2 regions of the Lysinibacillus sp. FSL R5-0849 genome follow, and region 2 is predicted to be linked to the other one. Evidence: riboswitches for the same ligand, from Rfam matches in the RefSeq annotation. Region 2 holds a riboswitch; the other holds the start of a gene.

Region 1 (8,346 bases), 1.9 Mb from region 2:
ATTACAATATTATATTTAAGTAACAATATTTAAGTAAGGATCCTATTATTTGGAAGGTGTCGAAACTATTTTATTATATATCCAATCCGTCTAAGAGCATTATTGATAAAATCTCGAATATACATAAAAATCTCTTCACGCTCTACTTCATGAAATAAATTATGATAACAATTTGCCCATTCTTTAAATTGAAACTCGGTTAGCTCTTGCTGATGAAGCCAATTGCGCATTTGTCGAGTTTCCGTAATTTTATCTTTTTCAGCTGTCATAATTAACATAGGCATATTAGGAAATTCATGCTTAGGTAGCATAACTAAATTTTTCATCATCTGTTGAAGCTCACGATACCATTTCACTGAAACAACAGACATAAATGGAATATCATCCTTCATTTCCTCTCTACCCTCAACACTGCGCGTTAATGTTTCAAATGTCAGGTCATGCGTCAATTTAACATTTGCTGTTAATGCACTCAAACTCGTTAAAGCATTTGATAATTTACCTGGTAAAAGCTTCAAATGCAGCCAGGGTGATGTCAAAATAATACCTGCACACTCATACTTTTTCTTTTGCATGGTATGAAGAACTAAAGTAGCGCCTAATCCATGCCCTATTACAAAGGTTGGCAAATTATATGAAAAGGCATTCTCAATGAGATTTCTTGTATATTTATTGTACAATTTGAAGTCCTCATCATGGACACGCGCAAATCTTGCATTGATGCCATGATTCGGTAGATCCCCCATGACTATGTGGAAGCCTTCCATTCTTAATTTTTCTATAAGCCATGCATACCAACGGTGGTTTTCATAAGCACCATGAAGAATAGCAATCACAGCCTTTGCTTGTCCATCAGCTTCCCATTTCCACATTCACATAGTCCTCCTAAAAAATAATTACAATTTGATTATATCGAAATAACAGCACATTTTAATTTTATATTTCCTTAAAGTTGCGTATTTGATACGATAATACTATATCTACAGAAAGAAAAGAGGCGATTCTCATGATTTATCCATTTAAAGATACAACACCAAAGATCGATCCATCTGTTTTTATTGCCGATTATGCAACTGTTACCGGAGACGTAACAATTGGAGCTGAAACAACTATTTGGTTTAATACCGTAATTCGTGGCGATGTTTCACCAACAATTATTGGTGAACGGGTAAGTATCCAAGATCTTTGCTGCTTACATCAAAGTCCTAGGTTTCCACTCATCATTGAAGATGAGGTCACAGTAGGACACCAAGTGACTTTACATAGCTGTACCATTCGAAAAAATGCCTTAATCGGTATGGGCTCCATTATTTTAGACGGAGCAGAGATTGGAGAGGGTGCATTTATTGGAGCCGGAAGTCTTGTGCCTCCTGGTAAAGTCATACCTCCAAATAGCTTAGCATTAGGTCGTCCAGCGAAAGTTGTCCGAGAATTAAACGCTGAGGATAAAGAGGATATGGAGCGTATCGTACGTGAATACGTAGAAAAAGGTCAGTATTATAAATCTCTACAAAAATAAAAGCTTATAAAGAATACATTCATTATAAAAAATCCCTCGCTTTCCATGACCATTGTTCAAGGAATAAAGGCGGGGCATTTTTGCAAAAAAACAAAAGGGGCAGAAAAGCCCCTTTTGTTCATCATACATTAGAATAATTTTCTAACGACTTCAGCACTTTAGCACAATAGTTTACAGACGTGCTTTTACACGTAATGCGTCAGCTTTATCAGTTTGTTCCCATGGTACATTTAAATCTGTACGACCGAAGTGACCATAGGCTGCAGTTTGTTTATAAATTGGACGACGAAGATCAAGCATTTTAATAATTCCTGCTGGGCGTAAATCAAATAGCTCACGAACCCATTCTACGATTTCGCTTTCCTTCACTTTTCCTGTACCAAATGTATCAACAGCAATGGAAACAGGCTGTGCCACGCCAATTGCATACGCCAACTGGACTTCAGCGCGTTCTGCTAAACCAGCTGCTACAATATTTTTAGCTACATAACGTGCCGCATAGGCAGCTGAACGGTCAACTTTTGTTGCATCCTTACCTGAGAATGCACCGCCACCGTGTCGTGCATAGCCACCGTATGTATCAACAATTATCTTACGGCCCGTTAAACCAGCATCTCCTTTTGGCCCACCAATGACGAAACGGCCAGTCGGATTGATAAAGTATTTTGTTTTTGTATCTAATAATTCGCTTGGCACAACAGGAGCAATCACAAGTTGTTTTAGATCAGCCTGAATTTGTTCAAGTGTTGCTTCTTCATCATGCTGTGTTGAAATAACAATTGTATCGACACGTACAGGTACGTTATTGTCATCGTATTCAATTGTTACTTGTGTTTTACCATCGGGGCGTAAATAAGCTAGCTCACCAGATTTACGAACTTCAGTTAAACGACGTGCTAACTTATGAGCTAAGCTAATTGGTAACGGCATTAGCTCAGGTGTTTCATTACATGCATAGCCAAACATTAAGCCTTGGTCCCCTGCACCAATTGCTTCAATATCTGCATCTGTCATAGAACCCTCACGAGCCTCTAAAGCTTGGTCAACACCTTGAGCAATATCTGGAGATTGCTCACCAATTGCTACAAGTACCGCTAAATTTTCAGCATCAAAGCCATATTTCCCACGTGTATATCCGATTTCTGCCACAGTATCACGTACAATACCTTTGATATCTACATAAGTAGAAGTAGTAATTTCTCCCGCTACTAATACTAATCCTGTTGTTACAGTTGTCTCACACGCTACACGTGCATTTGGATCTTCTGCTAAAATAGCATCTAATATGGCATCCGAAATCTGGTCACAAATTTTATCTGGATGCCCTTCTGTTACACTTTCTGATGTAAACAGTCGACGTTTTGTCATTTAGTTTTCCTCCTATTACTCTTACAAAAAGTATTTGAATACGGTACTCATTACCCATGTCAAGTCCGCTCCTAAGGATTGAACTCTCAAGCCGCTGTTGTTGTCATTTCACTTTACGTGAAAAAATAACTGCTACTTTTAACACGAGGATTTCGAAAGATCCGTCATTATAATAAGGAAAGAACTACATATACTTACCTTTACATTGATTTTTAACAATAAAAAAATCCTTTACTCACGTTACTATACATGAGGAAAGGAATAATGACTTCGTTACCTTTCACTCTTATCGTTCAAGGGATTTTCCCTTGCATCAGGTTGGCACCAACGCATGTCGTGAAATAATTCATGCAGGTTGCCGGGTTTCACAGGGCCTGACCCTCCACCAGCTCGGGATAAGAGTATCCGTTCAATTTTCATGTTACTGAAAAGGTAGAACGTTGTCAAATATTTTCTTATGTATTACTGTATAGTAAGGAAGGAACAAATAATCACCATAAAAATTTTCATTCTTGGGTGATGATGTAAACAGAAGAAAATTAATCCCTACAACATACCTAGCATCTTGTGGTAACATATGTGTGGCTCAAATTTTAGACAATTTACTGTAGCATTGAATGTTTTCTACTCGAAAAACATTATTTTTTGTCAGTTTATTGAAAAGTAATAAAAACTCTAAAATAATTTCTTAATTAGTATAGATTATTTAACCAATTGTGTTATACTATTTTTGAAATTAAGAAAAAATCCCTCTAAATCAAGGGAATACTATAAAAAAGGATGGTATTTAATCGATGAATTCAGTAGAAATTGCAAACGAACTGAAGGAATTATTAAGCGGCGGTAACATTAACGTTCAACTTTCAGTACCACAATTAGCAGAAAAAGCTACTTCTCGTGGTGAGGCAATGTTAACAGTAGATGGCGCAGTTCGTGCAGAAACTGGCAAATACACTGGTCGTTCACCTAAAGATAAATATACAGTAGAAGAAGAAAGCACAAAAGATCAAATTGACTGGGGTAAAGTCAATCAACCAATTTCCTCTGAAGTGTTCGATAACCTGTATGTAAAAGTAATAAAATATTTAAAAGAACAAGATGAATTATTTGTATTCAAAGGCTTTGCTGGTGCTGACAAAGATTCACAATTAAGCATCCAAGTTATTAATGAATACGCTTGGCACAACCTTTTCGCTCATCAATTATTTATCCGTCCAACTAAAGACGAATTAGCTTCGCATGTTGCAGACTTCACTGTCATCTCAGCTCCTAACTTTAAAGCAGATCCTGCGGTTGACGGTACTGCTTCTGAAACATTCATCATTGTATCACTTGAAAAGAAAATTATCTTAATTGGTGGTACTGAATATGCTGGTGAAATGAAAAAATCTATTTTCGGTATTATGAACTACTTATTACCACAACAAGGTATCCTTTCTATGCACTGTTCAGCAAACGTTGGTGAAGCTGGCGATGTAGCATTATTCTTCGGTCTATCTGGTACTGGTAAAACAACATTATCCGCTGATCCAGACCGTAAGCTTATCGGTGACGATGAACACGGCTGGTCTGATAATGGTGTATTCAATATTGAGGGTGGTTGCTATGCAAAAACGATCAACCTTTCTGCTGAGAAAGAACCAGAAATCTACAATGCAATCCGCTTCGGCTCTGTTTTAGAAAACGTAGCTGTTGATCCAGAAACTCGTATTTGTGATTATGATGATGGATCATTAACAGAAAATACACGTGTAGCTTATCCGATTCAATACATCGAAAACATTGTTGATCCTTCTGTAGCAGGTCATCCAAAAACAATCATCTTCCTAACAGCTGATGCGTTTGGCGTTTTACCTCCTATCAGTAAATTAACAAAAGAGCAAGCTATGTATCACTTCTTAAGTGGTTTCACTTCAAAACTTGCTGGAACTGAACGTGGTGTAACAGAGCCAGAACCAGTATTCTCTACTTGCTTCGGTTCTCCATTCCTTCCACTTCCTGCAACAGTTTATGCAGAAATGTTAGGTCAAAAAATTGACGAACATGGCGCACAGGTATTCCTAGTGAACACTGGTTGGACTGGTGGAGAATATGGTACTGGTAGCCGTATGAAGCTTTCTTATACACGTACAATGGTGCGCGCAGCTATCGATGGTAAATTAACAAATGTTGAAACGACACAAGATGCTGTATTTGGTTTACACATCCCAACAGCAGTTGAAGGTGTACCTTCACAAGTGTTAAATCCTCGTGAAGCATGGGCAGATAAAGCTGCATACGATGCAAAAGCTGCTGAACTTGCAGGTTTATTCAACGAAAACTTCCAGAAATTTGCAAACGTTTCTGAAGCCATCACTACACTTGGTGGCCCATTAAAATAACAACTAGAACAAGAAAAGGGAACGAGATAATTCGTTCTCTTTTTCTTTCCCATAAAACATAGATGAAGCTAATATAGGGAGATACATATGAAAAGAAAATACAAATTACTAGTAGCAATCATTACTATATTATTGGCATTATTTATTGGTGCTGGTTTTTTTGCAGGCAACTACTTTTATAATCTGGCATTAAATCCGGATACTGATAAAACAGCTGTTCTAGATGCCCCCCATAATTTAATTGATAGCAATTCAAATGAGGCTCAAGAGAAAGAGGACCGTGAGCAATGGTTTAACAAGCATTATGAGGAGAAGGCTATTCAATCCTATGATTCTCTTAATCTGCATGCTTACGCTATCCAAAACAGCCAGCCCACGGACAAATGGGCAATTATTTTCCATGGCTATTCAAGTGATGGTACACAAATGACTAAGTATGCTAAACAATTTTATGATATGGGCTATCATGTGCTAATTCCCGATGCAAGAGGACATGGTCAAAGTGAAGGTGATTATATCGGCATGGGGTGGCATGATCGTTTTGATGTTGTTTCATGGATTGACGACATTGTAAACGGGAATAAAGATGCTGAAATTGTGCTATTTGGAGTTTCAATGGGAGGCGCCACTGTGATGATGGCTTCAGGCGAGGATTTGCCGTCAAATGTAAAGGCAATCATTGAGGATTGCGGTTATTCTTCCGTATGGGATGAATTTTCCTATCAATTACAAGCAATCTTTCACTTGCCTTCATTCCCAATTATGCAATTCTCTTCAGTCGTAACTAAATTAAAAGCAGGCTATACTCTGGGAGAAGCTAGTGCTGTTGATCAAGTGGCAAAATCGAAAACCCCTATGCTGTTTATTCATGGAGACAACGATACTTTTGTCCCTTCGACCATGTTGAATGACGTATATGAGGCAGCAAATGTACCGAAGCAAAAATTACTTGTCGAAGGTGCTGGTCATGGCGAGGCGGAAAGCGTAGCTGGCGAGCTCTATTGGGAAACGATTCAGTATTTCTTAGAAACTTATATGAAATAATAAAGTGCCCCTTCTTTTAGAATACCTATTCATCTCCAGATGATAGCTATTTAAGAAGGGGCCTTAATAATTTCATTTTCTAGTGTTGCTTCATCCATTCACAAAGAGCACGTACGGTTTCACGATTTTTAGCTGGCGGGTATTGGTGTGCATAATGAAGGTCATACCATGTTTCGTATGTTTTATTAGCATCGTCTAAGAAAAATGCCAGTTGTCTAGCATGCTCTATATCCACATTCTCATCCTGATAGCCATGAATAATTAACACTGGAGCTGTTATATGCTCTACTTCAAACAAAGGTGTACGAGCATCATAGGCTTCCGGTACACGGTTTGGTGTTCCTCCGATAACGCGTTTCATCATCCGTCGCATATCTGTACGTTCCCAGTAAGTGGCCGTTGCATCAGAAACTCCAGCCCATGTCACAACGGAAGTAATATCCCTTCGTAAAATTGCTGTCCATAGAGCCATGATGCCTCCACGCGAAAAGCCAAAAACATGAATATTATCATTGCAAAATTGCTTCAGTACATCAACAGCAAAAACAGCATCATAACGATCCGCCCCTGCAAACTCATCTTTGCCCTCGCCACCTCTATTTCCACGATAATACGGTGCAAAGACGATAAAGCCTTGAGCGGCAAATTGGGCAATACGTGAGGGTCTTACCATACCTATGCTTTGCATACCCCCTCTTAAATATAAAAAGCCATCATATGTACCCTCAGTTTTCGGCTCTGCTAGAAGTCCTTTTATTCGCAAGCCCTGTGACATATAAGTAATTTCAGTTAAACGTATTGCTGGATTGGGTGAAGGATAGGCGCGCTTTTCAACGATATCACCATTTTTTGTCACGTCGTTTCAACTCCTCCAGCATTTTCTTCATTCCTTCATCCTTCATATGAAAGCTCAAGTTTGGATGATGGGTAAATTCCTCATCAGATAACCACAGCATACCGGATGTTTCTAAATCAAATTCAATGTCCTCCTGCCCAGCAAATTGTGCAGTAAAAACCGTTTTACAAAATAATATGTCATCATGAACCGCATATTCTGCAAACCATTGAAGATTTTTCACACGGACACCGGTTTCTTCAAATACTTCCCTTATAGCTGCATCCTCTAGCGTTTCGCCTTTCTCCAATTTGCCACCTGGCACCTCGACACCACGTCGTTTATGTATAGTACATAGCCACTTATTTTGATGCTTTAATAAAACAAGGACGTGTTTGGGTTCTACGGTAGACTCCCCTCTCGTAAAACTCAATTCTACGCGCAGGCCATGTAAATCTGTAAATGTTAACATATCTTCAACCTCACGTTCTTTCATGCTGAATAACAGAAGTCATTTTTCATTGCCTTCACTTACAGGCATCGTGAATTCCTAATTTCTGTTTTGTTGGGATTGCATTTCCACTAAGTGCAAATCATTTAAATCCCTCTAGTTTATCTAAGTTAACTATAGAGTAATCATACAGAAACAAGCAACTTTAAATATAGTGTAAGCAAGCAAAAAAGCGTGCTTCAAATGAAGACACGCTTTACATTAAATGACTCGTTCACCATCGAAATAAACAACCGGATTTTTCACTACACAATCAATATGGACATCCGCTGTATTTGCTCCACCGAATGGTACATTGCTACCGAATGCGATATGGATTGTCCCATAGACCTTCTCATCTTCTAATACATTACCACATAACATAGCACTTTTATTAGCTCCAATGCCGAACTCTGCGATGATCCGACCATTCTCTTCGCCAAGTAACTCTAGCAATCGAGGACCATCCGGACCAATTGCTTCTACTAATCGTCCATTAGAAATTTTTAATAATAATGGTTCCTTTAAGACTCCAATATTAGCAATAGAACCATCCACTAAAATTTCACCATTTGCAGATGTCTCTATTGGCGCAATATAGGATTCACCGGAGGGAATATTACCATGCTCTCCTGCTTGGCGAATAACGCCAGTCGAACGAATGCCTAAGCGGTTTTCTACACTAAATGTTAGCTCATGACCATCCTTA
Region 2 (8,346 bases):
TATGTTCACCTACCATCTGTGTACTAAAACAGTTTTTATACTAAAAATTACTATATATCTTGTGTTGAGATTAGTAAAACGAATGTTTATAATGATTAGGATTAAAAAAATTCATGTATGTAGAGGTATTGCTGATGAGCTTAGTGAAATATGAGATTTTAACAAAGGTAGCAGAGGTAGCAAGCTTTACAAAAGCAGCAGATGCACTCGGACTAACTCAGTCTGCTGTCAGTCACGCCGTGTCAAGTTTAGAAAAAGATTTTGGATTTGCGCTCATACATCGAAGTAGAGTGGGTGTCACACTGACAAGTGAGGGGCAAACCATGCTAAGGGCGATGCGTCAGGTTTTAGACGCACAGGAATTATTGCAACAAGAGGCAGCACATATTCATGGAGTAACAAGAGGAAACGTGCGTATTGGCGTTATTTCAAGTATATCTTCCAATTGGATGCCAGAAATTATTAGGATTATGGATAATCAGTTTCCTGGAATACAGGTGGAATTACGCGAGGGTGATTATTATGAAATTGAACAATGGCTACTCAGTGGGGAAATAGAGGCTGGTTTTTTAAATGGTCAAAAATCTGAGCAATATCAGTATACGGAATTACAGCAGGACCCTTTATTATGTATCGTTTCAGATCAAAGTCCACTATTTAATAAGTCTGAGATCGATATTGTTGATTTGGAAGATATGCCTTTTATTATGACTTCCTATAAAGGGACCAATGATGTCAAAGTTTTGTTGGAACAATATCATGTGAAGCCCAATATTCGCTTTGAGCTTTCAGAGGAGGTCGGCATTGTTTCCATGATTTCTCATCAACTTGGGATTAGTATTTTACCCCAATTGGTCATTCAGACTTTGCCGCCTACCTTAAGAGCGATTCCTCTGAAGCAAGGTGCCTACCGTACGATTGGGATTGCGATGAAGCATAATGCATCACCTGTAACGAAGAAATTTGCGGAAATTTTAAGTGCATGGTTAATGGAACAAAAAAATGCACTATGATGGAATCTATTGAAGCCTATCCTTGCATTACGGTAAAATAGTAGGTGTATATATTTTAGAAAATAGGTGAGTGGATGGGGACATTACAAGGTAAAACCGTACTCATTACAAGTGGGGGAACACTTGAAAAATGGGATCGTGTACGAGGGCATACGAATTTATCAAAAGGGACAATGGGCTGTTATTTAGCGGAGGCGGCACTCGCTGCTGGTGCTAATGTAGTATATATGCATGGTTATTTTGCACAGCTTCCAGTGAATCACGATCAAATGAAATTGATTAGATTTGAAGGTATTGAGGATTTAGGAGAAAAGGTTCGTCATGCTGTCCAACAAGAACATGTAGATATCGTTATTATGGCTGCGGCTGGCTCCGATTGGGTCATCGATAAAGTATATGATCAATCAGGCAATTTGATGGAGGAAGCGGGGAAAATGCCTTCCGATGAGCCACCTATTATTCATTTTAAAAAGGCGCCAAAAGTCTTAGGGCAAATTAAAGGCTGGCAACCGAATGTGACGCTAGTAGGGTTTAAGCTAGAAGCGACCGATGACGAGGAGTTTTTATTAGCACGTGCACGACTGCGAATGGAAACAGCTCATGCTCAATTGATGGTAGCCAATAGCTCTCAATCTTTATATGGCGGGGACGAGCCCCATTGGATTGTACCTGCTGATGGACTGCCTATGAAAGTAATGGGCAAGCAAAAAACAGCCGAAGCTTTAATGATATATTTACAACATCAATAAATATGAACTGTGTAGAGAAATATTTCTACACAGTTTTTTCTTGTCTAAAAGAGGAGTATCATTTAATATTTACTTAACGGTCGGTAAAAAAGGAGAATGATGATGGGGAATAAGGAACAAACTTTTCAAAAGATTATAGAAGTTGCTTATGTGATGTTTGCAGAAAAAGGGTTTGAAAAAACAAGCTTAGCCATGATTGCTGCAGAGGTCGGTATATCAAAACCAGCCATTTATTATTATTTTCAATCAAAGGATCAATTAATCACTTACTTATTTGATGAACTGTATAAAGTAATTCAACAAGATGTCGCTGTGGATTATAAAGAGCTTTCTCGCGTTAATTTCAAGGAGGAAGTACTCGAGCTGGGCTATAAGTCTATTGAGGCGCAGGGCAAGGATCCTTATTTTAATAAAATATTTAACCAATATGTACTATTAGCAGCTCGCGATGAAAGCTATAAGAAACAATTAGTAGAGCTAGAAACCAGCTTTTTAACAAGCTTTGTGGAAGTCCTACAATATGGCGTGGAGCTAGGGGTTCTAGAGGATACTCCCACTATAGAAGCAAAGGCACAGATGCTAGCCTTGGTCTATGATAATATCGGTAATTTCATGTTAACAGGTAACCAATTGGACTACAGAGCTATTTGGAAGGAGGCTGTGCATAGTGTTATCCAAGGAGGCGAAGATGGCAATAAGAGATGATAATCGGCGCATTGAAGGTCTTGATTTTGCAAGAGCTCTCGCCATGTTTGGTATGTTCATTGTCAATTTTGGAGTCATAACGGGTTCTACAACGAATGGTTCAACATGGTTGATGGCCTTACAAAATCTATTTGAGGGGCGTGCCTCGGCCGTATTTGTCATGCTAGCAGGAATAGGAACAGCTTTAATGACTCGTCAGGCTAGAGAGACTAAGGACCCAATACTTCTTCGTAAGAATCGACTTACTTTGTGGAAGAGGTCGTTTTTGTTATTCGTGATAGGAATAGTCCTATATGCAGTAGGCTGGACAGGAGATATCTTACATTATTATGGCGTGTATATGTTTGTTGCCGCATGTTTGATTGCCCAATCCAAGAAAATGATGATGTTCATAATCGGTGTCATCCTCATCCTTTCACAATGGCTCCAAATTCAATTTAATTACTTCGCTGGGTGGCATCCAACATATGTATTACTAGAGTATCTTGATTTTTGGACACCGGCAGGATTTATAAGAAATTTGATGTTTAATGGCTATCATCCACTATTTCCCTGGATTTGTTTCTTTCTAATTGGCATGGTAATCGGCACATTAGATTTAACTAATCGTTCATTACGAAAAATCTTATTGGTGATGGGCTTATTGCTAGTCATAATGACGGAGACTTTTTCAACGATATTTATTAAGATGACAACGATCCATTTATTAGATGTAGAGAGTGCATTGTATTTATTTGATACGGGACCGATTCCACCGAATATGATGTATGTTCTATCTAACTCAGCGTCGGCAATTGTCCTTATCGTGGGCTCCATCTATCTTGTTGAGACATGTAAAAATAAAGTAATTGAAGCTTTGATCTTTACGGGACAATTGTCTTTAACGCATTATGTCGGCCATGTTTTTATTGGGATTGGAATATTAATTGTTTGCCAAAAGTTGGAGAATCAGACGCTTACCTTTTCCATGCTATATGCCTGCTGTTACTTTGTAGGATGTGTGCTTGTTTCTGTCTGGTGGAGAGCTAAACATCGTCGAGGTCCCCTTGAATTCTTGATGAGGAAATGGAGTTCGTAATAAATTAATGGATTGCCATCTATTTCTCGTTGATTAGGCATAAAATACTTTAGATATAGATAGTTTTCTAATCTAAAATAATCATTACAAAGTATTCAGCTAGGTTTTCTAATATTTTATATTGACAATCTTATTACAGAATTATAGAATTATTTTCAAGAAACGCAGTACTCTTATCAAGATAGGTGGAGGGACTTGGCCCAATGAAGCCTCGGCAACCGAAACATAGGTGCCACTTCCAACCGATGTATCTGAGAGATAGGAGGGGCTATCAATCAGTTTGATGCATTGGCCTCTTTTGTACAACAAGGATGAAAAAGAAGGGGTGTATCGTATGGCTCAGTCGGCAAAGGTAGAAGATAAGAAATTAGAGGCTATTGCAAAGGCCATTCAAAATCTTGAATTTGGTGAAGTGCATATTACGATTCAGGATGGTGTAATTGTTCAAATTAATAGGCTTGAAAAGCAGAGATTTCCTCAGAAGAAATAAAGGATCATTTCAGTTGAACGATGTGAAAAGGCCACCAATAAGCATGGTTTCCGTTGCTTACAAGTGGCCCTTTTTTTATGGCAATTAGCTATAGAAGCTTTTTGGAATCTGACCGATATGACGGCGATGATAGAGAAGGGGCTCCTTTTGAGAGTTTGTAATATCTAGCACCTGGCCAATAAAAATAGTATGATCACCTGCATCTATTTGCTGAAAGGATTTACATTGTAAAATAGCTGCTGTATCATGTAAAATCGGTAGTCCTAAAGAAGAAGTAGACCATTTTGCTTGAGCAAAGCGATCTGGGACTTTACTTGCAAATAATGTACATAATTGCTCTTGATCACTTGCTAAAATATTGACAGCGAATTTTTCCGCACTCATAAAGTAAGGATGGAGCTGAGATTTTTTATCAAGTGACCATAAAATAAGTAGTGGATCAATAGAAACAGATGCAAAAGAATTGACGGTTAAGCCAATTGGATTCGTTTCATGACAAGCTGTAACAACTGTTACACCTGTAGGATAGTTACCTAATGCCAATTTAAAAGCAGCAACATGATCTGTCATTCAAATCACCTCTTTATAGTTAGTAATAAATTAGTTAACGGAGTTAGTAGGTAAATTGCACTTTTTTCATACCATATAGTAACTCCTTTTCTTAAGTAAATATTAAATCAATTACACATCCAGGTAAAGCTAATGGGGGAAAGAAAGGGGAATTGCCATGACTTTATATTTTGATCATCTGGTACATCAAGTAGAATCACCGGAAAATATAAAGGTTTTCTTCAATAAACGAAATGTCCATACAGTGAACGGTGGTCAACACACGATGTGGGGGACTTACAATACGCTAAGTTATTTTGGCTTAAGCTATATTGAACAAATCGCTATTTATGATCGTGATTTATTTGAGCAAGCGGCCCTGTACCCATATTCCCTACATTATACGTTTAAACGTGATCGTGAGCGCCAAGGATTTTCACGAATTGCCTTGCGCACCAAAAATATTGAAGACGATGGTCAACGATTGCGTGCATTGGGCTATGAAGTATATGGTCCCGATGCTTGTAGCCGCACAAGACCAGACGGCACGATAATCGAATGGAAGCTATTGCATTTTGGCAGACCTGGCCTTTCAGTGGATTTTCCTTTCTTAATTGAATGGGCAGATGGAGATGAGGAGCGTTTGGCTCAATTAAAGGCTAGTGGCGCGATTGATGAAAAACAAGCCATTACAATGGAATCCATTCAGTTTTTTGTCAAGGATGTGGAGGAGACGGTGCAGCTTTGGCAGAAAGTATTACAACTACCCGAGTTTGAGCAGCATGAGCAGTTTATGTCTCTACAGCTAGCGAATATGCGCTTGGATTTTTATGAGGAAGCCTCAGCATCTAGCATGACGCTCGGTCATTTAAAAGAAGGGCCAATCGGTGTAACATTAAAGGATCCACACCGAACAAAGGAAACATTAGTGTGTCCAGGTGCTTTTTATTGGATTAATAAATAAATTAAAAATCCACTTCAATCGTTGAAGTGGATTTTTATGTGCAAACATGCAAAAAGTGGATTGAGCCATTTTCAAATACTTCATCCACTTACTATATTCTAGCTTATAATTTTACAACATTTGATGCTTGCGGGCCGCGATTGCCTTCCACAACATCAAATGAAACCTTTTGACCTTCTTCAAGTGTACGGAAGCCTTCCTCCTGGATGCCCGTAAAATGTACAAATACATCTTCTCCATCATCACATTCAATAAAGCCATAACCCTTTTCATTATTGAACCACTTTACGATCCCATGTTGCATAAGCATTCGCCTCCAATGCGCTTGAAAGTAAGATAAAGTTAAAGAAGTCGTGCTATCAATGAGAAAATGTGAAAAAAATGCATTTTCTCTTAGAACATACATGAATTGAACAAAAATGTCAATTGATTGTCGGAATGCTAGCATATCTGACTTTCTTTTTTTTCACAATTAAGACTATAATGGAAATGAACAACATAGAAAGTAGGATGCCAAATGACAACGAAAAATCAACCATTAACAGATTTAGAAATCGCGAGTCAAGCAGTGATCAAACCTATTACGGAAATTGCCAATGCTGCAGGTATTCCAGAGGATGCACTTGAGCAGTATGGCCGCTACAAAGCGAAGATAGACCCATTAAAAATTACAGCTCAAGGTGAGGACGCAAAGGTTGTATTAGTGTCAGCTATTAGTCCAACCCCAGCAGGTGAAGGGAAGTCGACTGTGACTGTAGGACTAGCTGATGCCCTTCATCAATTAAATAAGAAAGTGATGGTAGCTTTACGTGAACCATCTCTTGGTCCAGTAATGGGTGTAAAAGGTGGCGCAACAGGCGGAGGCTATGCACAGGTAGTACCAATGGAGGATATTAACTTACACTTCACTGGTGACCTTCACGCGATAACAACAGCCAATAATGCTTTATCCGCATTTATTGATAATCATATCCACCAAGGGAATGTCTTAAACATTGATCCACGACGTATTATTTGGAAACGTGTGATGGACTTGAATGATCGTTCATTACGGAAAGTGATTGTCGGATTAGGAGGGCCTGTTCAAGGCATGCCACGTGAAGACGGCTTTGATATTACGGTTGCCTCCGAAATTATGGCAGTGTTCTGTTTAGCAACAAGCATTGAGGATTTACGGGAGCGCATCGCTAGCATTGTAATTGGCTACACATTTGAGCGCGAGCCTGTTTTTGTGCGTGATTTACAGGTAGAGGGTGCCTTAACATTATTATTGAAGGATGCCTTTAAGCCAAACTTAGTACAAACATTAGAAGGGACACCAGCTATTATACATGGTGGTCCATTTGCTAATATTGCCCATGGCTGTAATTCCATTATGGCGACACAAACTGCTCGTAAGCTAGCTGATATTGTGGTGACAGAAGCGGGCTTCGGCTCTGATTTAGGTGCTGAAAAGTTCATGAACATTAAAGCTCGTAAAGCAGGCTTTAAGCCAAGTGCCGTTGTGATCGTAGCAACGATTCGTGCACTAAAAATGCATGGTGGTGTTCCAAAAACATCACTTGTCGGTGAAAATGTGGAAGCCCTGCTCCAAGGGATTGAAAATTTAGCTAAACACGTCGACACGGTACGTACATTTGGTGTTGAACCGATTATTGCATTAAATCGTTTCATTACAGACACAGAGGCAGAGCTAGAGGCCGTTCTAAACTGGTGCCAAGAAAATCATGTACGTATTGCCCGAACAAATGTCTGGGAAGAGGGCGGTAAAGGTGGAGTAGCCTTAGCTGAACAAGTACTAGCTGTGTTGGAAGAAGAAAACAACTTCTCACCATTATACGATGTAACAGAGTCCATTGAAGAAAAAGTGCGTACCATTGTACAAAAGGTATATGGTGGAAAAGATGTTCAATTCACAGACCAAGCTAAAAAACAAATGGCTCAAATTGAAAAATTCGGCTGGGATTCTCTACCAATTTGTATGGCGAAAACGCAATACTCTTTATCCGATCAGCCTAGCTTACTTGGACGTCCAGAAGGCTTCACGGTCACAATTCGTGAGGTGATTCCAAAGCTTGGTGCTGGTTTCTTAGTTTGTCTGACAGGCGATATTATGACAATGCCAGGACTACCAAAAGCTCCTGCAGCTTTACGCATGAATGTCGATAATGACGGACATGCGGTAGGATTGTTCTAAATAAATGTTGAAAAGCTGCCCTTTAACAGAGGTGCAGCTTTTTTTATTTTTTAGCTGATTTAAAAGCCTAGTCATTTTAACATCTCCTTCCTCAAATGCCACTAAAAAGGATTCTGATATCTTCCTTCTATACTTGATAACCTGTCGAAACATTCATCATCGCCATTTTTTTTTAGAAAATTTACGATTCTAGTTGAAAACTAGGATTTTTTTTCATGCGATTAAAAACTCGAGAAGCTTCCTTATATAAATGTGTTTGGTATTTTTTATCAATAGTTCTCTGTTATTGGAAGGAAAAAGCGGATTTTTACAAAGAGAAGCAATTGTCAAATGAATTTTTATTTAAAAAATACATTGAATTTTCTTTTTATTTTAAATATAATTTACTTAATTCTAATTCGGAACACTGTTCCGATTATAGGGACACGGAGGGATGGAGTCTTGAAAATCGCAACAGATATTGGCGGTACTTTTACCGACCTAGTTTATACAGATGAGAAAGGAAATCTTCATTTTGACAAGGGGCATACGACGCCAGGGCATTTTGAGGATGGGATATTAAACGTATTAGGACGACATGTAACAGAGGATTCTCTCATGG

What was found. Region 2 has a riboswitch for S-adenosylmethionine ahead of MKY80_RS08100 (YezD family protein). Riboswitches for the same ligand answer to the same signal wherever they lie in the genome.
Region 1: linked by a shared signal. The riboswitch ahead of metK (methionine adenosyltransferase) and the one ahead of MKY80_RS08100 (YezD family protein) in region 2 are both predicted to bind S-adenosylmethionine.

The regions. Positions count from the first base shown of each region.
Region 1 covers NZ_CP152004.1:3,593,415-3,601,760, forward strand. Annotated here, with positions in the region: gene MKY80_RS17600 (alpha/beta hydrolase) at 66-872, opposite strand; gene MKY80_RS17605 (gamma carbonic anhydrase family protein) at 1,007-1,519, shown strand; gene metK (methionine adenosyltransferase) at 1,691-2,887, opposite strand; SAM riboswitch class I at 3,171-3,289, opposite strand; gene pckA (phosphoenolpyruvate carboxykinase (ATP)) at 3,682-5,268, shown strand; gene MKY80_RS17620 (alpha/beta hydrolase) at 5,356-6,312, shown strand; gene MKY80_RS17625 (prolyl oligopeptidase family serine peptidase) at 6,392-7,168, opposite strand; gene MKY80_RS17630 (NUDIX domain-containing protein) at 7,152-7,643, opposite strand; gene MKY80_RS17635 (aminopeptidase) at 7,860-8,346, opposite strand, start outside.
Region 2 covers NZ_CP152004.1:1,705,642-1,713,987, forward strand. Annotated here, with positions in the region: gene MKY80_RS08080 (LysR family transcriptional regulator) at 135-1,013, shown strand; gene MKY80_RS08085 (phosphopantothenoylcysteine decarboxylase) at 1,088-1,762, shown strand; gene MKY80_RS08090 (TetR/AcrR family transcriptional regulator) at 1,859-2,467, shown strand; gene MKY80_RS08095 (heparan-alpha-glucosaminide N-acetyltransferase domain-containing protein) at 2,451-3,545, shown strand; SAM riboswitch class I at 3,716-3,810, shown strand; gene MKY80_RS08100 (YezD family protein) at 3,844-4,035, shown strand; gene MKY80_RS08105 (flavin reductase family protein) at 4,120-4,605, opposite strand; gene MKY80_RS08110 (VOC family protein) at 4,763-5,548, shown strand; gene MKY80_RS08115 (cold-shock protein) at 5,652-5,852, opposite strand; gene MKY80_RS08120 (formate--tetrahydrofolate ligase) at 6,066-7,745, shown strand; gene MKY80_RS08125 (hydantoinase/oxoprolinase family protein) at 8,187-8,346, shown strand, end outside.